DNA from 4 places in the Bradyrhizobium sp. ISRA464 genome. Region 2 is predicted to be linked to each of the others. Evidence: predicted binding sites of a transcription regulator. Region 2 holds the regulator's gene; each other region holds the start of a gene.
The links. The regulator PhoB, encoded in region 2, activates phosphate uptake and scavenging genes when phosphate is short. The targets are predictions, from matches to a motif close to TGTCATNNANCTGTCAT.
Positions count from the first base shown of each region.

Region 1: the regulator PhoB is predicted to act here: its motif matches at 3,250-3,266, upstream of phnF (phosphonate metabolism transcriptional regulator PhnF).
Region 3: the regulator PhoB is predicted to act here: its motif matches at 4,971-4,987, upstream of MTX19_RS22075 (DUF47 domain-containing protein).
Region 4: the regulator PhoB is predicted to act here: its motif matches at 1,523-1,539, upstream of ppk2 (polyphosphate kinase 2).

Region 1 covers NZ_CP094526.1:2,367,853-2,375,094, reverse strand. Annotated here, with positions in the region: gene phnK (phosphonate C-P lyase system protein PhnK) at 1-135, opposite strand, end outside; gene MTX19_RS11110 (alpha-D-ribose 1-methylphosphonate 5-phosphate C-P-lyase PhnJ) at 128-1,012, opposite strand; gene MTX19_RS11105 (carbon-phosphorus lyase complex subunit PhnI) at 1,009-2,112, opposite strand; gene phnH (phosphonate C-P lyase system protein PhnH) at 2,116-2,724, opposite strand; gene phnG (phosphonate C-P lyase system protein PhnG) at 2,729-3,190, opposite strand; gene phnF (phosphonate metabolism transcriptional regulator PhnF) at 3,295-4,020, shown strand; gene phnE (phosphonate ABC transporter, permease protein PhnE) at 4,195-5,043, opposite strand; gene phnE (phosphonate ABC transporter, permease protein PhnE) at 5,040-5,924, opposite strand; gene phnD (phosphonate ABC transporter substrate-binding protein) at 6,007-6,936, opposite strand; gene phnC (phosphonate ABC transporter ATP-binding protein) at 7,016-7,242, opposite strand, start outside.
Region 2 covers NZ_CP094526.1:928,948-936,189, forward strand. Annotated here, with positions in the region: gene pstS (phosphate ABC transporter substrate-binding protein PstS) at 1-12, shown strand, start outside; gene pstC (phosphate ABC transporter permease subunit PstC) at 241-1,239, shown strand; gene pstA (phosphate ABC transporter permease PstA) at 1,244-2,089, shown strand; gene pstB (phosphate ABC transporter ATP-binding protein PstB) at 2,086-2,904, shown strand; gene phoU (phosphate signaling complex protein PhoU) at 2,916-3,635, shown strand; gene phoB (phosphate regulon transcriptional regulator PhoB) at 3,694-4,404, shown strand; gene MTX19_RS04340 (GcrA family cell cycle regulator) at 4,503-5,015, opposite strand; gene MTX19_RS04345 (aspartate aminotransferase family protein) at 5,500-6,708, shown strand; gene argF (ornithine carbamoyltransferase) at 6,708-7,242, shown strand, end outside.
Region 3 covers NZ_CP094526.1:4,676,247-4,683,488, forward strand. Annotated here, with positions in the region: gene MTX19_RS22050 (NnrU family protein) at 1-262, opposite strand, end outside; gene MTX19_RS22055 (hypothetical protein) at 349-960, opposite strand; gene MTX19_RS22060 (peptide chain release factor 3) at 1,188-2,807, opposite strand; gene sugE (quaternary ammonium compound efflux SMR transporter SugE) at 2,962-3,276, shown strand; gene MTX19_RS22070 (inorganic phosphate transporter) at 3,281-4,285, opposite strand; gene MTX19_RS22075 (DUF47 domain-containing protein) at 4,290-4,934, opposite strand; gene MTX19_RS22080 (branched-chain amino acid ABC transporter permease) at 5,145-6,113, opposite strand; gene MTX19_RS22085 (branched-chain amino acid ABC transporter permease) at 6,115-6,978, opposite strand; gene MTX19_RS22090 (ABC transporter substrate-binding protein) at 7,043-7,242, opposite strand, start outside.
Region 4 covers NZ_CP094526.1:2,608,058-2,615,299, reverse strand. Annotated here, with positions in the region: gene MTX19_RS12170 (cupin domain-containing protein) at 1-163, shown strand, start outside; gene MTX19_RS12165 (fumarylacetoacetate hydrolase family protein) at 288-1,460, opposite strand; gene ppk2 (polyphosphate kinase 2) at 1,702-2,565, shown strand; gene MTX19_RS12155 (transporter substrate-binding domain-containing protein) at 2,827-3,705, shown strand; gene MTX19_RS12150 (amino acid ABC transporter permease) at 3,889-4,557, opposite strand; gene MTX19_RS12145 (FAD-dependent oxidoreductase) at 4,634-5,893, opposite strand; gene MTX19_RS12140 (SDR family oxidoreductase) at 5,898-6,656, opposite strand; gene MTX19_RS12135 (zinc-binding dehydrogenase) at 6,737-7,242, opposite strand, start outside.

The sequences.
Region 1 (7,242 bases), 1.4 Mb from region 2:
GACGATCGCCAGCACCTCGCCGGCATAGAGCGAGAAGGAGACGTCGCGACAGGCCGCGAGCTGGCCATAGTTCTTGGCAAGCCCTTCGGCGACCAGCAGCGGCTGGTCGTTGTCGAGGCGGGACAGCTCAGACATGCGCCTTCTCCTTGTGCGGCGCTGCGCTCAGCGCGCCGTGATGTCCGGCCTCCTGGCGCTGCTCGCAGAAATCGGTGTCGGAGCAGACGAACATCCGCCCGCCCTTGTCGTCGGTCACGATCTCGTCGAGATAGGAATCGTCGGCGCCGCACAGCGCACACGGCGCATCGAAACGGTAGCGCGTGAACGGGTGATCCTCGAAATCGAGCGAGACCACCGTGGTGTGCGGCGGGATCGCGTAGATGCGCTTCTCGCGGCCAGCGCCGAACAATTGCAGCGCCGGGCAATTGTCCATCTTCGGATTGTCGAATTTCGGCGTCGGCGACGGATCCATCACGTAGCGCGCGTTCACCTTCACCGGATAGGCGTAGGCGGTCGCGATGTGGCCGAACCGCGCGATGTCCTCGTAGAGCTTCACATGCATCAGCCCGTATTCGGCGAGCGCGTGCATGCGCCGCGTCTCGGTCTCGCGCGGCTCGAGGAAGCGCAAGGGCTCCGGGATCGGCACCTGGTAGACCAGCACCTGGCCCGCATGCAGCGGCGCCTCCGGAATGCGATGCCGGGTCTGGATCACGGTCGCATCCGTGGTCGAGGTCGTGGTCGCCACACCCGCGGTCTTGCCGAAGAACTTGCGAATCGAGATCGCATTGGTGGTGTCGTCCGAGCCCTGGTCGATCACCTTCAGCACGTCGTTCGGGCCGAGGATCGCCGCGGTGACCTGCACGCCGCCGGTGCCCCAGCCATAGGGCATCGGCATCTCGCGGCTCGCGAACGGCACCTGATAGCCGGGAATCGCGATCGCCTTCAGGATCGCACGGCGGATCATCCGTTTGGTCTGCTCGTCGAGATAGGCGAAGTTGTAAGTCGGCGCGTTCATTCCGCGGCCTCCTGCATTTCGGGAGCCTCGTTCGCCTCGGCGAATTCCTGCCGCAGCTTGCGCAACAGGCCAAGCTCGGACTGGAAGTCGACGTAATGCGGCAGCTTCAGATGCTCGACGAAGCCGGTCGCCTGCACATTGTCGGAGTGCGACATCACGAACTCCTCGTCCTGCGCCGGCGAGGTCGCCTCCTCGTCGAGCTCGCGCGCGCGAAGAGCGCGATCGACCAGCGCCATCGACATGGTCTTGCGCTCGCTCTGCCCGAAGGCCAGGCCATAGCCGCGGGTAAAGCACGGCGCTTCGGTCGCCGAGCCCTTGAACTGGTTGACCATCTGGCACTCGGTCAGTTCGATCGAACCGAGCGGCACCGCGAAGCCGGCATCCTCGGCGAAGAACTCGACCTCGACATCGCCGAAGCGGATCTCCCCGGCGAAGGGGTGGTTGCGGCCATAGCCGCGCTGCGTCGAATAGCCGAGCGCAAGCAGGAAACCTTCGTCGCCACGCGCCAGGTTCTGCAGCCGCAGGTCGCGGTCGGCCGGAAAGTTCAGCGGCTCGCGCGTGAGGTCGCCGACCGGTGCATCGGCATCCGCCTGCGGCGAGCCTTCGATCAGGCCGTCACGGCCGAGAATGTCGGTCACGCGCGGCGTCGCGGCCTGCGACGCCTCCGCCGTCAGCGGCTGCTCCGGCACGAAACCCTCGGCAAGCTGCGGATCGAGCAGGCGATGGGTGTAGTCGAAGGTCGGCCCCAGGATCTGGCCGCCCGGAATGTCCTTGAAGGTCGAGGAGATGCGACGCCGCACCTGCATCTCGTCGGTATTCACCGGCTCGGTCGCGCCGAAGCGCGGCAGCGTGGCACGGAACGCGCGGACCAGGAAGATCGCCTCGATCATGTCGCCGCGCGCCTGCTTGATCGCCAGCGCCGCGAGCTCACGATCGTAGAGCGAGCCTTCGGTCATGACGCGATCGACGCCGAGCGAGAGCTGTTCGGCGATCTGCGCCAGCGATACCTCCGGCACATCGCGGTCGCCACGCCGTTCATGCGCGAGCAGGCGGTGGGCGTTCTCGATGGCGCGTTCACCTCCCTTGACGGCTACATACATCGCTTACACTCCGCTTGCGACCAACCGCGTGGTGCGGGGGATCGCGACAATGGCATCGTCATGGACCAGCACGACGTCGATGCCGCGCGGGAACAGAGTTTCGTTGATCGCGAGCCGTCCGAACAGGTCGCGCGGCTGGATCATCGCCTGCAGCAGCGCCGTGCCGTCGATGCCCGGCCCCTTCAGCTCAAAGGCCGGCCCCTGCGTCAGGCTGTCCACCTGCAGGATCAGCGCGGTCGAGCGATCCGGATATTCGCTGCTGCCGAACGCGAAGCGATCGAGCGCCGGCAGGCTCGCCGCATCGCCGATCAGCGCGAAACTGGCGACCGTAGAATCCGCAATCACCGGCGCGCTGGTGTGAAACTTCAGCCATCTCGCGACATCCGGCGTCGCCGACATCGCGCCATCGAGCCAAATCGGCGTGTCGTGATCGAACAGCGTCAGCGCAATCGCAGCCGTGCCGCGCATCATGCCGGCGGGCGTCCCCGCCTGCGCCGCGACGCGCTGGACGCTGCCCGGGCGCGCCATTGCGTCCATTACCGAGCGGAACGTCGACTGCGCCGACAACACCTTGTCGGAAAAATCTGCGGGCAATTCGGCAACCGTCGTCATCGTATCATCCTTCGCCGCGCACCATGGTGTAGAAATCGACCCGCGTCGCCGCGGTCTCGGCGGCCTTGCGGCTGCGTTCAGCGTCGACCGCCGCACGCAGCGGCGCGATCACCTTCGCCTCCACCTCGCCGGACAACTCCGCCGATTGCACCATAGCGTCACACAGCGCGATCATCTGCGCCTTTTGTGCATCGCGGCCGAGCGTGTAGCCGAAGCCCACCTCGCCGGTCGCAAGCCGCACTGCGGCGCGCGACACCGTCGCCTCGCCGAGATTGAACGGCGCGCCGTCGCCGCCGACCCGGCCGCGCAGCATCACGAGGCCATTCTCGGGCTCGCGGAGATTTTCATGCGCCGGCACCGCGATCTGCCGCATTCGCTCCGCGATCTCGGCGGCGCCGGAATGCGCCAGCACCGCCATTGCGGCCTTGCGCTGCGCCTCTTTGCTGTTCCGACCGGCCGAACTCATGAGCAACCTTGCCTGACTCAAGTTGTCTACGTTAATAGACAACTTGATAGCGAAGCGCCATGACTGTTTCGTGACAAACTGAAGATTTCTGATATCACGGCGTCATGAGCATGCAGGAAAGTTCCGGCGTCGCCTTGTGGCGGCAGGTCGCCGACGGCATCGAGCGCGGCATCGCTGACGGCCGCTTCGTCGCCGGCGAAAAGCTGCCCGGCGAGATGGAGATCGCGGAGACCTATCGCGTCAACCGCCACACCGTGCGGCGCGCGCTCGCGGCGCTGGCGGAACGCGGCCTGGTGCGCGCCGAGCGCGGCAGCGGCACCTATGTCGAAGCGCAGCGCCTCGCCTATCCCCTGCGCTCACGCACCCGATTTTCCGAGATCGTCGGCGCCGGCGGACACGAGCCGCGCGGCCAGCTGATCGAGGCCCGCGGCGACGTCGCCACCCGCGAGATCGCCCGCGAGCTGGGCCTGAAACTCGGCGCCCCGCTGATCCGGATCGAGTCGGTCCGCCTCGCCGACCGCACGCCGATCTGCGTCTCCACCACCTGGCTGTCGGCCGAACGCTTTCCCGATGCCGGCAACGTGTTCGCCAACGTCCGCTCCATGACGAAACTGCTGGCGCATTACGGCGTCAGGGACTACCGGCGCTCCTTGACCCGGATCACCGGAGCGATCGTCGATGCCACCGATGCCGTGCGGCTCAATCTCGCGCTGGGCCACGCGGTGCTCGTCGTCGATGCCACCGACGTCGACACTGCTGACAAACCGCTGGTCACCAAGCGCTCTCGCTTCGCCGCCGAGCGCGTGGAGTTTCTGGTGGAGAACAGTTGAGTATCCCTCCCTCTCCCCGTTCTTACGGGGTCGAGACGAGCGAAGCTCGCTCTTGGAGGGTCGGGGTGAGGGGCTGCTGCCGCGAACTGGACAGATATGAGTGCGGGGAGCTCCCCTCACCCGGATTGCTTCGCAATCCGACCTCTCCCCGCAAGAGCGGGGCGAGGTGACTTGCTAGGCCACCGCCCTTTGCCCGATGATGGCGAAGCGCAACCTGCTCGAGATGAAGTCGATCGCGGCGACCGCGATCAGGATCATCAGGATCAGGAACGACACCTTCTGCCACTCCAGCACGCGGATCTGCTCGGCGAGCTGCAGGCCGATGCCGCCGGCGCCGACGATGCCGATGATCGTAGCCGAACGAGTGTTGGACTCGATGAAATAGAGCACCTGCCCCGCGATGACCGGCAGCACCTGCGGCAACAGGCCGAAGCGGATTTCATGCAGCGCATTGCCGCCGGAGGCCCTGATGCCCTCGACCTGCTTGCGGTCGGCCGCCTCGATCGCCTCGGAGAACAGCTTTCCGAACGCACCGAAATCCGACACCGCGATCGCCAGCACGCCGGCAAACGGGCCGAGACCAACGACGTTGATCCAGACCAGCGCCCAGATCAGCGTATCGACGCCGCGGATCGAATCCAGGAAGCGACGCACCGGAAAGCGGATCAGGTTCGACGGGATGATGTTGCGTGCCGCCAGCAGGCTGACCGGCAGCGCCATCAACGCCGCAAGCGTGGTGCCAAGCAGCGCAATCGACAGCGTCTCGCCGAGCGCCTGCATGTAGAGCGGCAGCGACGAGCCGGGATTCGGCGGGATCATCATCATGGTGATCCAGCCGAGCTGACCGATCCCGGTAATCAGTTTCGTCGGCGAGAAATCGAGATCGACCAGGCCGAACACGAAGATCGCGAGCGCAGCTACGATCATCGCCGGCGTCGCCAGCCGCGCCGAGGCGGGCCGGTTGAAGACATCGGGATATTTCGCCCGCAGTTCGCCCGTATCCGGCTTCGGCAGCTGGCTCACCGGCGCGTCTCCTTGCCGAACAGCCGGCCGCGCAGCCAACCGGTCGAGATGTCGATGATGAAGACCGTGACGATGATCATCACGAGGATGGCGCTGACGTCGGAATAATAGAACTTGCGGATCGCGACCACGAGCTCCTGACCGATGCCGCCGGCGCCGACGAAGCCCATGACCGAGGCCTCGCGGACGTTGATCTCGAACCGCAGCAGCGCATAGCTGGCATAACCCGCCGCGACCTGGGGCAGCACGGCGAAGCGCATGCAGGACAGCCAGCTCGCGCCGGTGGAGCGAATGCCTTCGACCGGCTTCATGTCCGCGTTCTCGACGATCTCGGCGAACAATTTGCCGAGCGCGCCGGTGGAGTGAATCGCGATCGCCAGCACGCCGGCCATCGGTCCGAGGCCGAAGGCAATCACGAAGATCAGCGCGAACACGATGCCGGGCACCGTGCGGGCGAACTCCAGCAGGCGGCACACCGTGAAGCGGAGCCATGGCGACGGCGAGGTGTTCTGGGCGGCGAAGAAATTCAGCGCGAAGGCGAGCACGGCGCCGATCAGCGTGCCGACATAGCTGATCAGGAGCGTCTCGCCGAGCAACCGCAACCATTTCTTCCAGCCCCAGAACCACTCGGCCGGATTGGTCCAGACCCGTCCACCTGAATCGAGGGTGAGGATGCGATCGAAATAGCTGACGAAGTTGCCGAAATAGGCGAACAGCGTGCGCAGATTCACTTCCGCGCCGAGCGCTGCGATCAGAAGCGCCGCGCAAAAGACGGCGATCGCCAGCGTCGCCTTCAGCCGCTTGCGCGCGACCGCCTTGCGATAGGCGTCATTCAGCGCCGCCAGTTGCTGGGCTGGAAGGATGGATACGGCGGTCGCCATCGACGCGGGGCCCATCTGCTCGAGAAGTTAGACGGAGAAAGGGCCGGGTCATGGAACCCGGCCCAATTCAATGCGTGCGCGATCAGGACGCCTTCTTGCGCAGATTGTCCACGAACTTGATCAGCTCGATGGTCTTGTCGTAGTCGGCGTTGGTGATCGGCTGCCACGGACGGTTCTTGCCGTCGGACAGCTTCTTGAAGGCCTCCGGATCCTTCGTCGCCGCATCCAGGAACGCCTGCTTGATCGCGGCCTTCATGTCGTCGGGCAGGTCGCGGAGATAGGCATAGGGCGAGTTGATGATGAGGTCGGACTTCGAGATGATGCGGAAGTCCTCCTTCTTCAACGGCGTGCCGTCGCTCGACTTCACCATGTTCTTGTTGAGCATGCGAGTGAGGTTGGAGTCGTCGTCGGCGTTCCACCAGTTGGCGGCAACGTCGACGGTGCCCTGCGCGAGCGCCAGCACGGCGTTCTCGTGGCTGCCGGTGAAGATCACCTTGGAGAAGAAGCTGTCCGGATCGATGCCCATCTGGTTCAGCTTGAAGCGCGGCATGTTGTTGCCGGAGGTCGAGTTGGGATCGACCAGGCCGAGATTCTTGCCCTTGAGGTCTTCGACCTTCTGGTACGGGCTCTTGGCGAGCACGTAGAACACCGAATAGTAGCCCTTGGAGCCGTCGGCATTGACGTCGATCACGAAGGCGTCGGTCTTGACGCCGGTGAGAAGGGCGCGCGAGAACGATGCCGGACCGTAATAGCCGATCTGAATGTTGCCGGCGCGCTGGCCCTCGATCACGGCCGCGTAGTCGTTGGCGACGCGCAGGTTCACCTTGATGCCGAGCTCCTTCGACAAGTAGCTGATAAGCGGCCCGAAGCGCTCGGTGACGCCGGAACCGTTCTCGGCCGGGATCACGGCGAAGGTGATCTCCGGATATTTCGTCTTCCAGTCCGAGGCCGAAGCCGAGCCGGCGAACGCCAGCGAGGCAGCGCCGGCCAAAACGGTACGACGAGTGATCATGATAAACCCCCTTGTTGTGGTTACGCCTGTTTGGCCGGGCGAAATGCCCGTCCATCCTGATCGGAAAAATGCGCGCCGCTCAGGCCGCAGCTGCGGTGCCGAGCGCCGGAACGTTTGTACCCTCGGGCACGGACAACGGCGCCGCGCCGATGACGTCATTGGCCTCGAGGTCGTAGAGCTCTCGGGCGATGTGGTCGGTCAGCATCGATGGTTGACCGTCGAACACCACGCGGCCGGCCGCCATGCCGATCAGGCGGTCGCAATAGGTGCGCGCCAGATCGAGCGAATGCAGGTTGCAGAGCACGG
Region 2 (7,242 bases):
ATCAAGAGCTGAGCGCTCTCGTTGCGATAGCGAACTTTCCCTCTCCCTTCCACGAAGGGAGAGGGGCGGCACTTCTGGACTACCTCTTGTGAATTTGACGTTCCGGCCGCTCGCAGGCGTTCCCTCACGCTCCGCCGGGCTCGCCGAACTCCAGCCCGCCACCCGGATGGCAGGCCAAAAGGGCGCAAGTGAATGCTGCCCGTGAAACGTAAAAGCGGACAGGGGATTAGCGTGGTAGATATGGCCGTTCAAAGCGACACGAGCAACGTGATCGACGCTCTCGGACCCTACGACCGCGCCAAGGCGCTGAGTGCTTTCAAGGCCGGCGATCTCACATTCTACTGGATCACCCGGATCTCCGCGATCTCGGTGCTGCTGATCCTTGGCGGAATCATCATCTCGCTGATCGTCGGCGCCTGGCCGGCGATGCGCGAATTCGGCTTCGCGTTTCTGACGACCCAGCGCTGGGCGCCGTCGGCCGATCCGCCGGTGCTCGGCGCGCTCGGGCCGGTTTACGGCACCATGCTGACCTCGATCATTGCGATGCTGATCGCAATTCCGGTCGGGCTCGGCATTGCTGTGTTCCTGACCGAGTTGTGCCCGCAATGGCTGCGCCGCCCGATCGGCATCGCGATCGAGCTGCTCGCCGGCATCCCCTCGATCATCTACGGCATGTGGGGCTTCTTCGTGCTCGGCCCGTTCCTGGCCAACACGTTCCAGCCGTTCATGATCAGGATCTTCGACGGCGTGCCGGTGCTCGGCAGCATCTTCGCCGGTCCGCCGTCCTATCTCAGCCTGTTCAACGCCTCGCTGATCCTCGCGATCATGGTGCTGCCGTTCATCACCGCGATCTCGGTCGACGTGTTCAAGACCGTGCCGGCGGTGCTGAAGGAAGCCGCCTACGGCATGGGCTGCACCACCTGGGAGGTCGTCCGCAGCGTCGTGATCCCCTACACCAGGGTCGGCGTGATCGGCGGCATCATGCTGGCACTCGGCCGCGCGCTCGGCGAAACCATGGCGGTGACCTTCATCATCGGCAACTCGTTCCGCATCTCCTCGTCGATCTTCGCGCCGGGCACCACGATCTCGGCGGCGATCGCCTCCGAATTCGCCGAGAGCGACGGCCTGCACCAGTCCGGCCTGATCCTGCTCGGCCTGCTCCTGTTCGTGCTGACCTTCTTCGTGCTGGCCGGAGCGCGGCTGATGCTGCTGCGGCTGGAAAAGAAAGCGGGGAAGTGACGCCATGAACCCGATCTACAAATCACGCCGCCGCAGTGACATCGTCGTCCGCGCCTTGTGCATCGGCGCCGCGCTGTTCGGCGTCACCTGGCTGGCGCTGATCCTGTTCACGCTGCTCTACAACGGCGTCGCGGGCCTGAGCGTGCAGCTCTTCACCCAGAACACGCCGCCGCCGGGCTCGACCGAGGGCGGCCTGCTCAACGCCATCGTCGGCTCGATCATCATGACGGTGATCGGGGTCGGCATCGGCGCGCCGCTCGGCCTGTTCGCCGGCACCTACCTTGCCGAATACGGCCGGCATGACAAGCTCACCTCGGTGATCCGCTTCATCAACGACATCCTGCTCAGCGCGCCCTCGATCATCATCGGCCTGTTCATCTATGGCGCCGTGGTGGTGCCGATGCGCGGCTTCTCGGCGATCGCCGGCGCGCTGGCGCTCGCCGTGATCGTGATCCCGGTCGTGCTGCGCACCACCGAGGACATGCTGCTGCTGGTGCCCAACCCGCTGCGTGAGGCGGCTTCCGCGCTCGGCCTGCCGCGCTCGCTGGTGATCAAGCGGATCGCCTATCGTGCCGCCCGATCGGGTCTGATCACCGGCGTGCTGCTGGCCACCGCCCGCGTCGCCGGCGAAACCGCGCCGCTGCTGTTCACCGCGCTGTCGAACCAGTTCTTCAGCCTGAGCCTGACCAGCACGATGGCCAACCTGCCGGTGACCATCAACAACTTCGTGCAAAGCCCCTACGCCTACTGGAAGGAGTTGGCGTGGAGCGGTGCATTGCTCATCACCATCACCGTGCTCGCGCTCAACATTGGCGCGCGTATCCTCGGTGCCGAAAGGGCCGCAAAATGACCGAGCTTTCCGTTTCGACGACTGTCGCGAGCCACGTTCCCCAGGTGCCGCTTCCGGAGGCACCGCCGAAAGTCACGGTGCGCAACCTCAACTTCTATTACGGCGAGCACCACGCGCTGAAGAACATCAACCTGACGCTGGGCACCAACCGCGTCACGGCGTTCATCGGTCCGTCGGGCTGTGGCAAGTCGACGCTGCTGCGCATCTTCAACCGGATGTATGACCTCTATCCGGGCCAGCGTGCCGTCGGCCAGTTGATGCTGGACCAGACCAACATCCTCGACCCCAAGCTCGACCTCAACCTGTTGCGCGCGCGGGTCGGCATGGTGTTCCAGAAACCGACGCCGTTCCCGATGACGATCTACGAGAACATCGCCTTCGGCATCCGTCTCTACGAGAAGATCTCGAAGTCCGAGATGGACGACCGCGTCGAGAAGGCGCTGCGCGGCGGTGCGCTGTGGAACGAGGTCAAGGACAAGCTGAACGCTTCGGGCCTCTCGCTCTCGGGCGGACAGCAGCAGCGCCTGTGCATCGCCCGCACGGTCGCGGTGCGGCCCGAGGTGATCCTGTTCGACGAGCCGTGCTCGGCGCTCGACCCGATCTCGACCGCCAAGGTCGAGGAGCTGATCCAGGAATTGTCCGAGGACTACACGATCGCGATCGTCACCCACAACATGCAGCAGGCGGCGCGCGTGTCCGACAAGACCGCCTTCATGTATCTTGGCGAACTGATCGAGTTCGACGACACCAACAAGATCTTCACCTCGCCGAGCGATCGACGCACCCAGGACTACATCACCGGCCGGTTCGGCTGAGGAGACACGCGATGGCTTCTGAACATACCGCCAAGGCATTCGACAGCGATCTGCAGGAACTCACCCGCCTGGTCGCCGAGATGGGCGGCCTCGCCGAGCGCATGATCACCGAGTCCGTCGACGCGCTGATCCGCCGCGACGTCGCGCTCGGCAAGCGCGTCGTCGCCGCCGACGTCGAGATCGACGGTCTGCAGCGCATCATCGAGGAGCGCGCGGTGCTGACGATCGCGCGCCGCCAGCCGATGGCGATCGACCTGCGCGAGATCGTCGGCGCGATGCGGGTGGCCACGGATCTCGAGCGGATCGGTGACCTCGCCAAGAACATGGGCAAGCGCGTCGCGGCGCTGGAGAGCGATTTCCAGCCGCTGAAGCTGATCCGCGGCCTCGAGCACATGACCGACCTCGTGCTGTCGCAGGTCAAGTCGGTGCTCGACGCCTACGCCGCACACGACCTGCCGGCTGCGATGACCGTCTGGAAAGGCGACGAGGAGGTCGACGCGATCTGCACCTCGCTGTTCCGCGAACTGCTCACCTACATGATGGAGGACCCGCGCAACATCTCGTTCTGCATCCATCTGATGTTCTGTGCCAAGAACATCGAACGCATCGGCGACCACGCCACCAATATCGCCGAAACCGTGTTCTACATGATCGAAGGCCAGCAGATCACCGACAAGCGACCGAAGGGCGACATGACCACCTTTGCCACGACGGTGCCGGGCAACGGCTAGCTGAGGTGCTTGGTTCGCGTCCGGGCAACGGATCAACACAGAGAAAGAACATAGACCGATGAGCGCACGCATTCTGGTAGTCGAAGACGAGGAAGCGCTGACGACGTTGTTGCGCTACAACCTCGACGCGGAAGGCTACGACGTCGAAACGGTCGGGCGCGGCGACGATGCCGACACAAGGCTGAAGGAGCGTATTCCCGATCTCGTGGTGCTTGACTGGATGCTGCCGGGCCTTTCCGGCATCGAATTGTGCCGCCGCCTGCGCGCGCGCCCCGAGACCAAGCAGCTTCCGATCATCATGCTGACCGCGCGCGGCGAGGAGAGCGAGCGGGTGCGCGGTCTCGCCACCGGCGCCGACGATTACATCGTCAAGCCGTTCTCGGTGCCGGAGCTGCTGGCGCGCGTGAAGGGCCTGTTGCGCCGCGCGAGCCCCGAGCGGCTCGCGACCGTGCTGACCTATGGCGACATCGAACTCGACCGCGAGAAGCGCCGCGTGGCGCGCTCGGGCCGTCCGATCGATCTCGGGCCGACCGAGTATCGCCTGCTCGAGTTCTTCCTCGAGCATCCCGGCCGCGTGTTCAGCCGCGAGCAGCTGCTCGACAGCGTCTGGGGCCGCGACATCTATATCGACGAGCGGACCGTCGACGTGCATATCGGCCGGCTGCGCAAGCTGCTCAATCCCGGCCGCGAGCAGGATCCGATCCGCACCGTGCGCGGCGCCGGCTATGCGCTGGACGACCGCTTCGCCAAGGCCGAGCCGCAGCAGTAAGCGTGAGTGTCGTCGCGGCGCCTGCCGGGACACATCACCAGACTCTGCAGGCATAAAAAATCCCCGCTTGCGCGGGGATTTCGTTTTATGAGCTGTGTTTACCGTGTCGGCGGTTTGTTGGCCGGGCGGCGCCGATCGGCGGCCGGCTGGTAGGCGACACGCGAGTGATGCGCGCAATAGGGCAGGCCGGTGAGCGCCTTGCCGCCGCAGAAGAAGAATTCGGGGCTCGAGGGGTCGCCGACCGGCCAGTGACACGTGGCCTCGCTCAGCTCGAGCAGCGACAGCCGCTGGCTCATCGGCACCACATTGTCATAGGCGACCGGATCCGGCTCCAGCTCGACCTCGAAGGCGTGCGCGAGCGCGGTGTTGCCGCGCGAGACCGGGCGCGCCACCCGCATCATGTGTTGGGCGGGACGGGCCTTGCGCTGCCGCGGGGCAGCCGTGGAGGGGGCCTTGGCACGGCCGGACAGGCCAAGCCGATGCACTTTGCCGATCACGGCGTTTCGCGTCACATTGCCGAGTTCCGCCGCAATCTGGCTGGCCGACAGGCCCGCCTCCCAGAGCTTCTTCAGCTGCTCGACGCGATCATCGGACCAGGTCAATACCGTCATCGCATTCTTCCCTTCGCCTTGCGCCGGCCAGACATTGGAGCGGCGCTGCGAGCCAAATCTGACAAATATCCCTGCGGTCAGAATCCCTTAGCCCTCGCCGGACGCGGTTTCGCGCCCGAACGTGTACGCAGAACGAAAGCTACTTAGAGGGTCCAATACTGCCGCACGAGATGTCGTATCCGACAGGCCAAACGCTACAATATGGCGTGACTCTGGCGCAAGAGTCCGCGGCAACGCGTCCACATGTTCCCACACTTATGCATTGCAATGAGGCTTTTCCACCTCACCGGAATGCACCGGATCGCGCGCGTTTCGCATTGCAGGAAGGTCACTTCGTGGCGATTGACAGCGACTGCCCGCAGCATACAATGTTCGCCACGTGCCGCCCGAAAAGGCGGCACGTTTTGTTTTCCGAAGCTGGCCGTTGCTGCGCTGGCGTCAAGGCACGCGGCAATTGTCGGCCTCAAACCCGTCAGTGATTGCCATGACCAATAGCGCCACGTCGCATCTGCTTCCCGTCTTCGCCAGGGTCGATCTCGGCTTCGAACGCGGCGAGGGCGCCTGGCTCATCGCAACCAACGGCGACCGCTACCTCGATTTCACGTCGGGTGTCGCGGTCAACGCGCTCGGGCACGCGCATCCGCATCTGGTCAAGGCGCTGCAGGAACAGGCGACCAAGCTCTGGCACATGTCGAACCTGTTCAAGAGCCCGGACGGCGAGGTGCTCGCCGCGCGGCTGTGCGAGCAGAGCTTTGCCGACTACGTGTTCTTCTGCAATTCCGGCGCGGAAGCGATGGAAGGCGTGATCAAGCTGGTCCGCCACTATCACTTCTCCAAGGGGCATCCCGAGCGCTACCGCATCATCACCTTCGAGGGCGCGTTCCATGGCCGCACGCTCGGAACGCTGGCCGCCACCGGTTCCGCCAAATATCTCGAGGGCTTCGGCCCGCCGATGGATGGTTTCGACCAGGTTCCGCACGGCGACATCGAGGCGGTGAAGAAGGCGATCGGGCCGCACACCGCCGGCATCCTGATCGAGCCGGTGCAGGGCGAGGGCGGCGTGCGTTCGGCGCCGCAAGCCTTCTTCAAGGCGTTGCGCCAGCTCTGCGACGAGCACGGCCTGTTGCTTGCGTTCGACGAGGTGCAGACCGGCATGGGCCGCACCGGCGAACTGTTCGCCTACAAGCGCGTCGGCGTGACGCCCGACGTGATGTCGCTTGCGAAGGCGCTCGGCGGCGGCTTCCCAATCGGCGCCGTGCTGGCGAGCGCAAAGGCCGCGGCTGGCATGGCGCCGGGTTCGCACGGCTCGACCTTCGGCGGCAATCCGCTGGCGGTGGCGGCGGCCAATGCCGTGCTCGACGTCATGCTCAAGCCTGGCTTCTTCGATCACGTGCAGAAGATGTCGTTGCTGCTCAAGCAGAAGCTCGCCTCGGCCGTCGACCGCTATCCCGGCGTGATTTCGGACGTGCGCGGCGAAGGCCTGTTGATCGGCGTCAAGGCCGTGGTGCCCTCGGGCGATCTCGTCACCGCGCTGCGTGAGCAGAAGCTGCTCACCGTCGGCGCCGGCGACAACGTCGTCCGGTTCCTGGCGCCCCTGATCGTCACCGAGGCCGAAATCGACCAGGCGATCGGAAGCCTTGAGCGCGCCTGTGCCGCGCTGGCGACCGCACAGCCGAAGAAGGCGGCAGGATGATGAGCAAGCCTGTCCGCCACTTCCTCGACATTAACGAATTGCCGCTCGCCGAGCTGCGCAACATGCTCTCGGCCGGCGCCGCCATGAAGGCGAAGCTGAAGGCCCACGAGAAGGGCAGGAAGCCGCTCGAAGGCAAGACGCTCGCGATGATCTTCGAGCGCCCGTCGACCCGCACGCGGGTGTCGTTCGACGTCGGCATGCGCCAGCTCGGCGGTGAATCGATCATGCTGACCGGCGCCGAGATGCAGCTCGGCCGCGGCGAGACCATCGCCGACACCGCGCGCGTGCTGTCGCGCTATGTCGACGCGATCATGATCCGCATCCTCAACCACGATGCGCTGCTGGAGCTTGCAGCGCACGCCACCGTTCCCGTGATCAACGGGCTGACGCGTCGCTCGCATCCGTGCCAGGTGATGGCCGACCTGATGACCTTCGAGGAAAATCGCGGGTCGATCGAGGGCAAGACGGTGGCCTGGACCGGCGACGACAACAACGTGCTGGCCTCCTGGGCGCATGCCGCCGAGCGCTTCAAGT
Region 3 (7,242 bases), 3.7 Mb from region 2:
TGACGGCAGGCAGCATCAGCGCCACCGTGATGTGCTTGAACGCCGTCGGCGGCGTCCAGACATCGATCCAACCTGTGGCGCGGTATTCGCCAAAGCCTCGGACGATCAGCACGAGGCCTGCGGCCGCTACGAGCGAATAGACGATCTTATAGCCGCCCTCGCCCATCGCCTTGACCAGGCCCGCGCGCATCCCGCGCAGGCTGGTCAGCACGTGGACGCCGAGGAACAGCACAAGACCCACGATCATGACGAGCAGTCCCACGATGTCCCTCCCCTGATGTCCTTGGTTGATGCCTTCGGGTATCACCTTCGGGCGGCCGAACGCAATGCATCACCCGCGCGTCCAGCTCACGGCTTGTCGGCCGGCTTGGCAAGCTCGCGATTGTCGACATAGCGGATCATGATCGGGCGGCCGGCCAAGGCCCCACCGAGCCCGCCGGTGAACTTCAGCGGCAGGCACGCATCGAGCGAGGCATTGATCGCATTCAGATAGGTAGAGCGCGTATCGGCCGGAACGCCCGACGTGGCGAATGTCATCCGCGGAGCGCCGATCATTTCACCCGACCGCTTGAAGCTGAACCGCACCGACATCTGCATGCCCTCGCGCGCGCTGTCGGCCGGCGGCGGCGACCAGCAGGCGCGCAGCGCGGCGAACAGGTCGCCGATGGTATTGAGGTCATGATTGGGCTTGCGGTACCTGTCGGTCTGATCGTGCGGCGGCACCGTCAGGACCGTGAGCTGCAGATTTTCACCGTACGGATAATCGATCTCGGGGAGACAGGGCCCGTGATTGAACACGCTGCAATAGGACGGCGTGCAGGGCCTGTTGTCGAGCACGCTGCACGGCTCATGTGCGAACGGAATCGGGTTGCTCTGATGCCGCGGCCGCGCGTCAACGGTGCCGGCAGGGCCGATGGCCAGCAGTGCAAGAGCGAGACAGATGGCAACGCGCCGGAGCATGCGAGCGAACCCTGAACGCCTACCGGAGAAAATGGTACCGCAACCTGATCGCATCAAGCGGGAACGCGTTCACGTCCCCGCGTTTACGCGGAAAGTCTCTGTAATTTGCGCTGTCATCGCCCGGCTGGACCGGGCGATCCAGTATTCCAGAGTTGGCTGCGAGTGACGGAGGAGCCGCGGCGTACTGGGTCCCCCGCCTCCGCGGGGACGACAACCGCGATGGGCCACTACGCCCGCTTCTTTACGTCCTTGACGTTGGAGAAGGTGATGCCCTCGGCGCGCTCGCGGGTGTAACCGAGATAGAACTCGTTCTTGGCCATGAACACGGGATCGCCATCGACATCGTCAGCGATGCCGGAATTGTTGGCAGCGATGAAGGCGTCGAGCTTCTTGCGGTCGTCGGAGGAAATCCAGCGCGCCAGCGAGAACTCGCTGACCTCGAACTCCACCGGCAGCGAGTATTCAGCATCGAGCCGCGCCTTGAGCACGTCGAGCTGCAGCGGGCCGACCACGCCGACCAGCGCCGGCGCGCCGTCGCGCGGGCGGAACACCTGGACGACGCCCTCCTCCGACATCTGCTGCAGGGCTTCCTTCAGCTTCTTGGCCTTCATTGCATCCGTCAGGCGGACGCGGCGGACGATTTCCGGCGCGAAGCTCGGCACGCCGACGAAGGTCAGCTCCTCGCCCTCGGTCAGGGTGTCGCCGATCCGCAGCGTGCCGTGATTGGGAATGCCGACGACGTCGCCGGCAAAGGCCTCATCGGCCACCGAGCGGTCCTGGGCGAAGAAGAATTGCGGGCTCGACAGGCTCATGTTCTTGCCGGTGCGCACCAGCTTGGCCTTCATGCCCCGGCTGAGCTTGCCCGAGCACAGCCGGGCGAACGCGATGCGGTCGCGATGGTTCGGATCCATGTTGGCCTGGATCTTGAACACGAAGGCGCTCATGCGCGGCTCCGCCGCCTCGACCTTGCGCAGATCGGAATCCTGCGCCCTCGGCGCGGGCGCGAATTTGCCGAGGCCTTCCAGCAGGTCGCCGACGCCGAAATTGCGCAGCGCGCTGCCGAAATACACCGGCGTCAGATGGCCCTCGCGAAACGCCTCGAGCTCGAACGGCTTGCAGGCCTCCGACACCAATTCGAGCTCGTCCTTGACCCCGGCGACATCGAGATTGGGATTGCGCGCGCCGAGATCGGCGATGTCGATCTGCTCGGCCTGCCCGGTCTTGGCGCCGCCGCCTTCGAGCAACCGCACGCCGCCATTGACGACGTCATAGGTACCGAGGAAGTCGCGGCCGCGGCCGACCGGCCAGGTCATCGGCGTGGTGTCGAGCGCCAGCGTCTTCTCGATCTCGTCCAAAAGCTCAAAGGTGTCGCGGCTCTCGCGGTCCATCTTGTTGATGAAGGTGATGATCGGGATGTCGCGCAGGCGACAAACCTCGAACAGCTTGCGCGTGCGCGCCTCGATGCCCTTGGCGGCGTCGATCACCATGACCGCGGAATCGACCGCGGTCAGCGTGCGATAGGTGTCTTCCGAAAAGTCCTCGTGGCCCGGCGTGTCCAGCAAGTTGAACACGAGGTCGTTGAACTCGAAGGTCATCACCGAGGTGACGACCGAGATGCCGCGCTCGCGCTCGATCTTCATCCAGTCCGAGCGCGTGTTGCGCCGCTCGCCCTTGGCCTTGACCTGGCCGGCAAGGTTGATGGCGCCACCGAACAGCAGCAGCTTTTCGGTCAGCGTGGTCTTGCCGGCGTCCGGGTGCGAGATGATCGCAAAGGTGCGACGTCGGGCAACTTCATCGGCAAGCGACGACCGGAACGGCGATTCGGCTGTAAGGGCGGTATCGGACATAGCGGGGAGCGTTTGGCAGGGAAAACGGACGCAATCAAGGGCGATTTGTCGCAATGCGGAATGGTCACAGCAAGCCATATAGGTATGGGAAGGACGACCTTCACCTCACCACACCACCAGCGGGGACGACCCTGCCTTATCCGGAGGGTTCGTTATGGCCTGGACCATTCTCTTCACCGCTGGCCTGCTGGAGATCGGCTGGGCGATTGGGCTGAAATATACCGAAGGTTTCTCGCGGATCGTACCGTCGGCGCTGACGCTGGCGGCGATGGCCGGCAGCATCATCCTGCTCGGCGTCGCGCTCAAGAGCTTGCCGATCGGAACCGCCTATGCGGTCTGGACCGGGATCGGCGCGGTCGGAACCGCGGCGCTCGGTATCGTCCTGTTCGACGAACCGGCCACTGCGATGCGGCTTGCCAGCATCGGGTTGATCGTCGCCGGCATCGTCGGGCTCAAGCTCGTGACCTGATCGATCACCGCAGGATCAGCACCGCCCAATAGGTCAGCGCGGCAACCGCCGCGGATGCGGGAATCGTGATCACCCAGGCGTAGACGATCGAGCTCGCCACGTTCCAGCGCACGGCGGACAGCCGCCGTGCCGCACCGACGCCGACGATGGCGCCGGTGATGGTGTGCGTGGTCGAGACAGGAACCCCGAGATAGGTCGCCATGAACAGGGTCGCGGCGCCGCCGGTCTCGGCGCAGAAGCCCTGCATCGGCGTCAGCTTCGTGATGCGCAGGCCCATGGTGCGGACGATCCGCCAGCCGCCCATCAACGTGCCCAGCGCCATCGCGCTCTGGCAGGCCAGCACCACCCAGAAAGGGATGTGGAACGTTTCGCCGGTGTGCCCCTGCGAATAGAGCAGCACGGCGATGATGCCCATGGTCTTCTGCGCGTCATTTCCGCCATGGCCGAGCGAATAGAGCGAGGCCGAGGCGAATTGCAGGATGCGGAACGCGCGATCGACCGCAAATGGCGTCGAGCGTACCGAGAGCCAGGACACGATCGCGACCAGCACCAGTGCCAGCACGAAGCCGACCAAAGGCGACAGCACGATCGCAAGCAGCGTCTTGGAGAGCCCGCTCCACACCGCCGCCGAAATTCCCGCCTTCGCCATCCCGGCGCCGACCAGGCCGCCGATCAGTGCGTGCGAGCTCGACGATGGAATGCCGAGTCCCCAGGTGAACAGGTTCCAGACGATCGCGCCAACCAGCGCCGCGAAGATCACGGTGGCATCTACGACCGACGGCTCGATGATCCCGGTGCCGATGGTGTTGGCAACGTGCAGGCCAAACACCGTGAAGGCGACGAAATTGAAGAACGCCGCCCAGAACACCGCATATTGCGGCCGCAGCACGCGCGTCGAGACGATGGTAGCGATCGAATTGGCGGCGTCGTGCAGGCCGTTCAGGAAATCGAACAGCAGCGCGACCGCGATCAGGATGACGAGAACGGGAAGACCCAACGTGGCGTCCACGTGACTAGACCTGCTCGATCACGATGGAGTTGATCTCGTTGGCGACGTCATCGAAGCGGTCGGCCACCTTCTCGAGATGATCGTAGATCTCCGCACCGACGATGAAGTCCATCGTGTTGGCGTCGCGATGCTTCAGGAACAATTCCTTCAGGCCGATATCGTGGAGATCGTCGACCCGGCCCTCGAGCTTGGTCAGCTCCTCGGTGATCTGGGTCAGCATCACGACATTCTGCCCGATCGATTGCAGCAGAGGCAGCGCGCGGCCGACCAGATTGGCGCATTCGATGATCAGGCTGCCGATCTCGCGCATCGGCGGTTCGAACGATCGCACCTCGAACAGCACGACCGCCTTCGCGGTCTGCTGCATCTGGTCGACGGCATCGTCCATCGACGTGATCAGGCTTTTGATGTCGCCGCGGTCGAACGGTGTGATGAAGGTGCGGCGGACGGCGGTCAGGACCTCACGGGTGATGTTGTCCGCGTCGTTCTCGAACTGATTGACACGTTGGCAGAAGACGGGCGTCTCCTCCCCGCCCTTCAGCATGTCCTGCAGCGCCATCGCGCACTGCACGGAGGTCTGGGCGTGGCGGGCGAACAGGTCGAAAAACCGCTCTTCCTTGGGCAGAAAGGAGCGAAACCAGCGCAACATTGTTCAGTTCCATCGTTTTGGACGGCCATCGGAAGCCGTCACAAAACTGTCATAGAACATTTCGCGAGGAAAGCATCCGGGGGCGACCGCCCGAATGGGCGGTCATCCACCGCTATGTCGGCTCTCGAAAGGGCAGCTCGCCCCTGCCCTGAATTCTGGTTTAACGCGATTTCTTCGCGCGAAACCGGGGTCCACTCCGCTGGAAAACGCCTACAGCGAGCGCCGGAGGTAATGGGCGAGCTCGCCGACGAGACCGCGCCGGAACAGCAGCACGCAGGCCACGAAGATGACGCCCTGGATCACCGTCACCCACTGGCCGAAGCCGGCAAGATATTGCTGCATGGCGATGATCACGAAGGCGCCGACCACGGGTCCGAAAATCGTGCCGAGACCGCCGACCAGCGTCATCAGCACGATTTCACCGGACATCGACCAATGCACGTCGGTGAGCGAGGCGTTCTGCGCCACGAAGACCTTCAGCGAGCCGGCGAATCCCGCCAGCGTGCCCGACAGGATGAAGGCGAGCAGCTTGTACTGGTCGGTCTTGTAGCCCAGCGAAATCGCGCGTGGCTCGTTCTCGCGGATCGACTTCAGGACCTCGCCGAACGGCGAATTGATGGTCCGGTAGATCAGGAGGAAGCCGGCGAGGAATCCGACCAGCACGACGTAATAGAGCACCATCGGCTTGGAGAGGTCGAAGATCCCGAACAGGTGGCCCTGCGGAATGCCCTGGATGCCGTCTTCGCCGTGGGTGAACGGCGCCTGCAGATAGATGAAGTAGAGCAGCTGCGACAGCGCCAGCGTGATCATCGAGAAATAGATGCCCTGCCGGCGGATCGAAATGTAACCGGTGATGAGGCCGAGCAAGGCCGCAGCAGCCGTGCCGACCACGATGCCGAGCGCGGGCGGCAGCCCCCACACCTTCAGCGCATGCGCCGACACGTAGCCCGCGGTGCCAAGGAACATCGCGTGGCCGAACGACAGCAGGCCGCCATAGCCGATCAGAAGGTTGAAGGCGCAGGCGAGCAGCGCGAAGCACAGCGCCTGCATGACGAAGAAGGGATAGACCCCCGTCCACGGCACCACCGCCAGCAGCACCGCCATCACGGCGAACACAATCATTTCGTCGCGCATCGCGCGCGGCGTCACCGGAATCGTATCGTCGGTCAATGCTGACATATCAGGCCGCCCGTCCCGTCAGTCCCGTGGGTTTCACCAGCAGCACCAGCACCATCAGGACAAACACCACGGTGTTGGAGGCTTCGGGATAAAAATACTTGGTCAGTCCCTCGATCACGCCGAGCGCGAAGCCCGTGATGATCGATCCCATGATCGAGCCCATGCCGCCGATCACGACCACCGCGAACACCACGATGATCAGATCGGCGCCCATCAGCGGCCGGACCTGGTTGATCGGCGCCGATAGCACGCCGGCAAGCGCCGCGAGGCCGACGCCGAGCCCGTAGGTCAGCGTGATCATGCGCGGCACGTTGATGCCGAAGGCGCGCACCAGCGTCGGGTTTTCGGTGGCGGCGCGCAGGTAAGCGCCGAGCTGCGTCTTCTCGATCAGGAACCAGGTCGCCAGGCAAACCACAAGCGAGAACACGACGACCCAGCCACGATAGATCGGCAGGAACATGAAGCCGAGATTCATGCCGCCCCTGAGCTGATCCGGGATCGAATAAGGCAGACCGGACGAGCCGAAATAATTCTGGAACACACCCTGAATGATCAGCGCAATGCCGAAGGTCAGAAGCAGCCCGTAGAGATGGTCGAGCCCCGTCAGCCATTGCAGCATGGTGCGTTCGAGGATCATGCCGAAGATGCCGACCACGATCGGCGCGATGATCAGCGCCCACCAGTAGTTGATGCCGCCCAGGTTGAGCAGGAAATACGCCACGAAGGCGCCCATCATGTAGACCGCGCCGTGCGCGAAATTGATGATGTTGAGCATGCCGAAGATCACGGCGAGCCCCAGACTGAGCAACGCATAGAACGAGCCGTTGATCAGTCCCACCAGGAGCTGTGCGTATAAAGCCTGCATCGAATGAGCTTTCGCTTGGGTAGACAAAGCCCGCCGGTCACGCCGTGACCGGCGGGCACGATCGTTACTTCTTCAGCAATGGGCAGGTGCTTTTGTCGAGCGGGGTGAAAGCCTGGTTGCCCGGCACGGTGCCGACCAGCTTGTAGAAATCCCACGGCCCCTTGGACTCCGACGGCTTCTTCACCTCGAACAGATAGGCGCTGTGGGTGACACGGCCGTTGGGCTGGATCTCGCCCTTGCCGAACAGAGGATCGTCGGTCGGGA
Region 4 (7,242 bases), 1.7 Mb from region 2:
GGAGATCAGGCCCGGCGACGTCGTCTGGTTTCCGCCCGGCGTCAAGCATTGGCACGGCGCGACGCCGACCACGGCCATGACGCACATCGCGATCCAGGAAACGCTCGACGGCAGGAATGTCGACTGGCTGGAAAAGGTCAGCGACGCGCAGTATCGCAGGTGATCGGGATGCGATAGGCCGAAGCCGTGCTCATGATGCGCAGGGTAGGCAAAGGCGCGCCAGCGCCGTGCCCTCCACCCGCGCAATTGTAGGCACGCTGCGCTTTGCTCACCCTACGATTACATCCTTAAAGCACCTTGCGCTGCGCCAGGTTCCGCATCAGCGCGCCGACGCCGAACGTCCAGTGCTCGCATTCGTCGCTGCCGCGCATGCGGTTGACCAGCTTGCCGAGCTGGGGCGCGGCGATGGTGACGATGTCGTCGCGCTTGTGGGTAAAACCCTGGCCGGGGGCATCGCGGTCCTTGACCGGCGCGAACATCGTGCCGAGGAACAGCGCGAAGCCATCAGGGTATTGATGCACGGGACCGATGGTCTGCGCGACGAGGTCGGTCGGGTCGCGGCTGATCTTGCTGATCGAGGAGTGACCCTCGAGCACGAAGCCGTCGGTCCCCGTCACGGTCAGGCCGACATCCATCCTGCGCACGTCATCCAGCGAGAAGGTCTGGTCGAACAGCCGCAGCAGCGGGCCGATCGCGCAGGAGGCGTTGTTGTCCTTCGCCTTCGACAGCAGCAGCGCCGAGCGGCCTTCGAAGTCGCGCAGATTGACGTCGTTGCCGAGCGCCGCGCCGACGATCCGGCCTGTGCTGGAGACGACGAGCACGACCTCCGGCTCCGGATTATTCCAGGTCGATTTCGGATGCAGCCCGGCATCCATGCCCGTGCCCACCGACGACAGCGTCGGAGCCTTGGTGAACACCTCGGCATCGGGGCCGATGCCGACCTCGAGATACTGGCTCCAGGCGTTCTGCTCGATCAGCACCTGCTTCAGCCTCATCGCCTCCGCCGAGCCCGGCTTCAACTTGGAGAGGTCGTCGCCGACGAGCCGCACCACCTCCTTGCGGATCGCCTCCGCCGACGACGGATTGCCGCGCGCCCGCTCCTCGATCACGCGCTCCAGCATCGAGATCGCGAAGGTGACGCCGGCCGCCTTCAGCACCTGCAGGTCGACCGGCGCGAGCAGCCAGGGCTTCTGCCTGTCGCGGTTATCGGGCGGCGTGTTGGCGAGGATCGCCGCAAAGTCGCCGATCCGCTCGCCTTTGGTGGCGCGCAATGCGGCGGCCGGATCCTGTTCCTCGCACAGCGCGCTGACCGTGGGAAACCGCGCGGTGACGTCGAACACGCCGTCATCGCGGACCGCCACCACGGCCGGACCGCCGGCCTGCGGCAGCCAGACCCGCCCCACCAGCGTGCCGCGGGTGCCGTCCTCCGGCAGGACATCTTTTGGCGTGAGTGAAATCATCGGTTTCTCCCTTTTTGATCTTGGCGCTTCCTAGCACAGCCATGGCTGCGATGTGAGGTGGTCGTCATCGCGATGTCACACGATGATAACACGCCCCGTCAATGCTCCCGCGCGATCCACCTGACATGGAAAGACGGATGTCATGACTGCCTCCGCCCTCGCCGAAGAAGCCTCGCACGATCAAGCCTTGAACGAGCAAGCCTTGCACGACGAAGCCTTGCGCGCGCGCATCCACCAGGAGATGGCCGACAATCTCGACGAGGAACTCGAGCTCGAGCTCGACGATACCAGGCTCGACGACCTCGACCACGAGGCGAGGTCCGGCGAACCGGCGCTCGACCGCAAGCTCTATTTCCGCGAACTGCTGCGGCTGCAGGGCGAGCTGGTCAAACTGCAGGACTGGGTGCATCACGAGAAGAAGAAGGTCGTCATCCTGTTCGAGGGGCGCGATTCCGCCGGCAAGGGCGGCGTCATCAAGCGCATCACCCAGCGGCTCAACCCGCGCGTCTGCCGCATCGCGGCGCTGCCGGCGCCGAGCGAGCGCGAGCGCACGCAATGGTACTTTCAGCGTTACGTCGCGCATCTGCCGGCCGGCGGCGAGATCGTGCTGTTCGACCGCAGCTGGTACAACCGCGTCGGCGTCGAGCGGGTGATGGGATTCTGCACCGAGGAGCAGTATCAGGAGTTCTTCAAATCGGTCCCCGAGTTCGAGCGCATGCTGATCCGCTCCGGCATCATTCTGCTGAAATACTGGTTCTCGATCACCGACGAAGAACAGCAGTTCCGTTTCACGATGCGGATCCAGGATCCGCTGAAGCAGTGGAAGCTGAGCCCGATGGACGTCGAGGCCCGCAGTCGCTGGGAGCAGTACACCAAGGCCAAGGAGACGATGCTGGAGCACACGCATCTGCCCGACTCGCCGTGGTGGATCGTCGACGCCGTCGACAAGAAGCGCGCCCGGCTCAACTGCATCTCGCATCTGCTGAGCCAGATCCCCTATCAGCAGGTCGCGCACGATCCCGTCGTGCTGCCGCCGCGGGTGCGCAACCCGGACTATCACCGCGGCCCGATCCCGCCGGAGATGTACGTGCCGGCGAGGTACTGATCTATCCACACGCAACCTACGCCCCCTCTCCCGCTTGCGGGGGAGGGTTGGGGTGGGGGTCTCACCGCGAGTCGTACTGTGGAGAGAGCCCCCACCCGCAACGCATCTATCGATGCGTTGCGACCTCCCCCGCAAGCGGGAGAGGTGAAGATCAAGACATAGGCAATGACGCCACCTCGCCTACTAATGGCGCAGGCGGGCACTATTGCTGCAACCATAGGCCGACGCTAGGCTTCCCCGATTTGGTGCAGGGAGGCCCACGTGACTCAATCCGACGACCTGAAGATTTCCGAAGACCGCCGCGACGCGCTGCGCTATGCGCTCGGGATCGGCAGCGGCGCCGCGCTCGCGGCCGCGCTGGCAACCCCGGCTTCGGCTGATACCCAAGCCGACAACACGCTCGACCGTATCAGAGCCAACAAGGTGCTGCGCATCGCCGTGCTGCCGGGCGAGCTGCCCTACTTCAACAAGGATCTCGCCACCGGCACCTGGTCCGGCTTCTCGATCGAGATGGCGAACGACCTCGCCAAGCTGCTCGACGTCAAGCTGGAATATGTCGAATCGACCTACGGCAACTCGATCCTCGATTTGCAGGCCAACAAGATCGATCTCGGCTTCGCGCTCAATCCGACACCGCAGCGCGCGCTGGTGGTCGATTTCACCAATTTGGTGTTTCCACATCCGTTCGGCGCGATGCTGAAGAAGGGCCTGGAGGCCAAGACCTGGGCCGACATCAACAAGCCCGAGGTCAAGATTGCCGTCGACGTCGGCTCGGCCAACGAGGCGGTGGCCCGGCGCTTTGCCCCCAACGCCACCATCAAGTCGCTGAAGTCGCGCGACGAGGTGATGCTGGAGATGTCGTCCGGCCGCGTCGATTGCGTCGTCAACGCGCTGGTGCTGGGCCTGACCGCGATCGCCAAGAATCCGAACCTCGGCACCTACAAGATCCTGCAGTCGCCCTCGGTGACGATCGCGAGCGGCACCGCGGTGCGCCGCGAGCCCGACAAGCGCTGGCGCGATTTCCTGTCGGTGTGGATCGACTACAACCGCGGCATCGGCCAGATGCGCGAATGGTTCGTCAAGGGCCTCGGCCTCGCCGGCGTCAAGCCGGAGGACGTGCCGGTCGAGTTGAATATTTGAGGTGGGCTTGCCGCAAGTGATCCCCCTCTCCCGCTTGCGGGGGAGGGTCGGGGTGGGGGTGCCGCCGCGCGCGACGCTCTTTGTGTGGGGAAAGCCCCCACCCGGATCGCACCTTCGATGCGATCCGACCTCCCCCGCAAGCGGGAGAGGTGAACCACCGATGTGGCGACTCTGTAGGATCGCTCACACCTTGTCATAGGTCAGCCCGCGCTCCAGCCGCCGTGCCAGCAGCGTCGAGGGGAACAGGATCGCGAAGTAGATCAGCGCCACGATCGTGTAGACCTCGAGCGGCCGGTAGGTGTCGGCGTTGATCAGGGTCGCGTTGTAGACGAGATCGGGCACCGCGATGATCGAGACCAGCGAGGTGTTCTTCAGCTGCGTCACCGACTGGTTGACATAGGGCGCCATCATCGGCTTCAGCGCCTGCGGCAGGATCACGAGCCGCATCAGCGGCCAGCCGCGGAAGCCGAGCGCCTTCGCCGCATCCCACTGCCCGACCGGCACGCTCTCGATGCTGCCGCGCACGATCTCGGCATAGAACGCGCCGCCATAGAGCGAGAGCACGCTCATCGCCGCGACATGCGCCGGGATGTTGACGCCGATCACGACCGGAAAGGCGTAATAGAACCAGATGATCTGCACCAGCAGCGGCGTGCAGCGGAACGCTTCGATATAGGCGATCAGGAGCCAGTCGATCACCGGGATCCGCCGCAGGCGCAGCATGCCGACGATCAGGCCGATCAGCGTTCCCAGGATGATGGTGCCGAGCGTGTAGGCGATGGTCCAGCCAAGCCCGAGCCAGAACAGATGGCTGTATTTGGCAAGGATGCCGAAATCCCAAACGTAGTTCATCCTGCCCCTCGATTGCCGGGAGTCCCGCGCCCGTCGATCATCCGATGCTCCAGCATTGCAGGCGAACCGGCGGGAGTCACGCGATATAGCGGCTCGGCGCAAAGGCCTGTGTATCGAACGGCGGCGCACTGCCTGCGATCATCGCAGCGATCGCAGCGCCGGTGCCGGGGCCCGTCGTGAAACCGATGTGCTGGTTGCCGAAGGCGAGCCAGAGGCCGCGATGCCGCGGCGCCGGGCCGATCATCGGCAGGCTGTCGGGCAACGTCGGCCGCGCGCCGCGCCAGCGCTCGCCGACGGCGTCACCGAACTCGATCACGCTGCGCGCCAGCGGCACCACCGTGTCGAGCTGGGAGAAATTCGATGGCGCGTCGCGCGCCGCCAGTTCGACGCCGCAGGTCACGCGAATGCCCTGCTCCATAGGCGTCATCACGAAGCTGCCGTCCGCATCATGGATCGGCCGCAGCAATTTGCGTGCCGGGTTCGGCGCGAAATGCTGGTGATAGCCGCGCTCGAATGCCAGCGGCACGCGATAGCCGAGTGGCCGCAACAGCTCCGCCGACCACGGCCCGAGCGCGACCACGACATGGCGCGCCGCGATCTCGCCGTCCGCGAGTTGCACGCGCCAGCCGTTGCCTTGCGACGCGATCTGCCTGATCTGGGATTGCCGGATCACGCCGCCGCCACCCGCCAGCATCCTCGCGTAATCCTTGACCACCGCACCTGGCGAATCGACCGATGCCGTCTGCGTGTGCAGGAGGCCGACGCTGTAGGCAGGAATGATGTTGGGCTCGAGCGCGGAGATCGCCTGGCGATCCAGCACCTCGCTCTTGATGCCGTATTCGGCGAGCGCCGCCTGCTCCGCCCTGGCGTTCGCGAGCCCATCGCCGCGCCAGGCCTTCAGCCAGCCGGTCTCACGAATGCGGCTCCCCGCGCCCGCCTGCACGATCCAGTCGCGATGCAGCTGCAGCGACATCCCGATCAGCCCGCGCAGCGCGACCGCGCGCGGCTTGGTCTGCGACGGCGCGGTGCTGGCGAGGAAGCGCATCATCCAGCCGGCATTGGCAATGGCCCAGGGAATATTCCAGCGCAGCGCCGGATGCTGGTTGGTCAGGTATTTCGGCAGGTTCTTCCAGAGCGCGGGCGTGTTGAGCGGGAAGATCGAGCCCGACGAGAGAATCCCGGCGTTGCCGTAAGAGGTTTCGCTGCCGGGCTCGCGGCGGTCGACGACGATGACCGACAGTCCGCGCTGCCGCGCCGCGAGGCCCGCGGAGATGCCGACCATGCCGGCGCCAAGCACGGCGACATCAACCTGTTGTCCCGGGGCGTCCTCCGTCATGCCATCACATCAAGGTCAGGCCGCCATCGACCGGCAGCATAGCGCCGGTGACATGTCCCGCCTCCGGCGACAACAGGAACGCGACCACGGCTGCGACCTCGTCGGGCTGCCCCAGCCGCTGCATCGGATTGGCTTTCGCCACGCGTTCCCAGGCCGCAGGATCCAGCGCTCCGACCAGGCCGGGATCCTTCTGCGTATAGCCGGGCACCACGGCGTTGGCGGTGGCGCCCGAGGCGGCGAGCTCGATCGCCAGCGACTTCACCAGCACTTCGAGCGCGGCCTTGGCCGCGGCCGATCCGGGAAAGGTGCCGCCGGGCACGAAGCGATGCGCCCCGAAACTCGAGACCGCGACGACCCGCCCGCCTGCGCTGCGCACGAGATCCGGCAGCGCGGCGGCCGCCATTTCATGGAATGCCGCAGCCATCACCGCGAAGGCCCGCTCCAGCGATTCGCGCGGCAGGCTGGCGAAATCGCGCCGGTCGGCAAATCCCGCCGCGTGCACGATCGTATCGATCGGCCCGAATTCCGCGCGCGCCGCATTGACGAATTCGGCGCCCGTCCCGGCCTTGGCAAGATCACCGCCGCGGACAGTGACCTTTGCACCGGCGCGCCGGCACGTCTCGGCGACCGAATTCAGCCGTTCGCGCCCGGCCGCCTCGGCGCCCTGCCCGTGCAGCATCAGGCATTGATCGGGGCCGGCAAGACGGCGCGCAATCGCAGCACCAATGCCCGAGCCGCCTCCCGTGATGATTGAAACCCGCATGAACCGCTGCGCTTTCGAGGACAGCGAACTATAGGTTCGGTGTCACGAAATGCAAATCGGCACGCGCATCGCCGAAAGGTCTAACGCCAGGGCTCGACCAGGATCTTGGTGTGCGCTTCTGGATTGGCGAGATCGGCAAAGGCCTGCGCCACACCATCGATGCCGACGCAGCCGGTTACCAGCGAGGCGGCATCGACCTGCCCTTCCGCGATCAAACGCAGCGAAAAGGCGAACTCCTCCGGCGTGTAACCAAGCACATACTGGACGTTGAGCTCCTTCAGGATGCCGAGCATCGGCTCGGAGCGGTCGGTCTCCATGCAGACGCCGACCACGATAATGCGGGCATCGCGCGGCGCGCCTTCGAACACTTGCTGCAACACACCGGGCACACCGACGCATTCGAAGATCAGCGCGGGCTTCAGCGCCGGCAGCATCGCCTGCAGGGGCGGCCGCGCGGCCTTCTCCTCCGCCGTCATCTGGGCATGCTCGGCCCAGCTCGCATAGGGCTGCGTCTTCGCAGGATCGACGACGACGTCGGCGCCCATCTTTTCCGCGAGCCGGCGCCGCGCGGGCGAGTAGTCGGCGG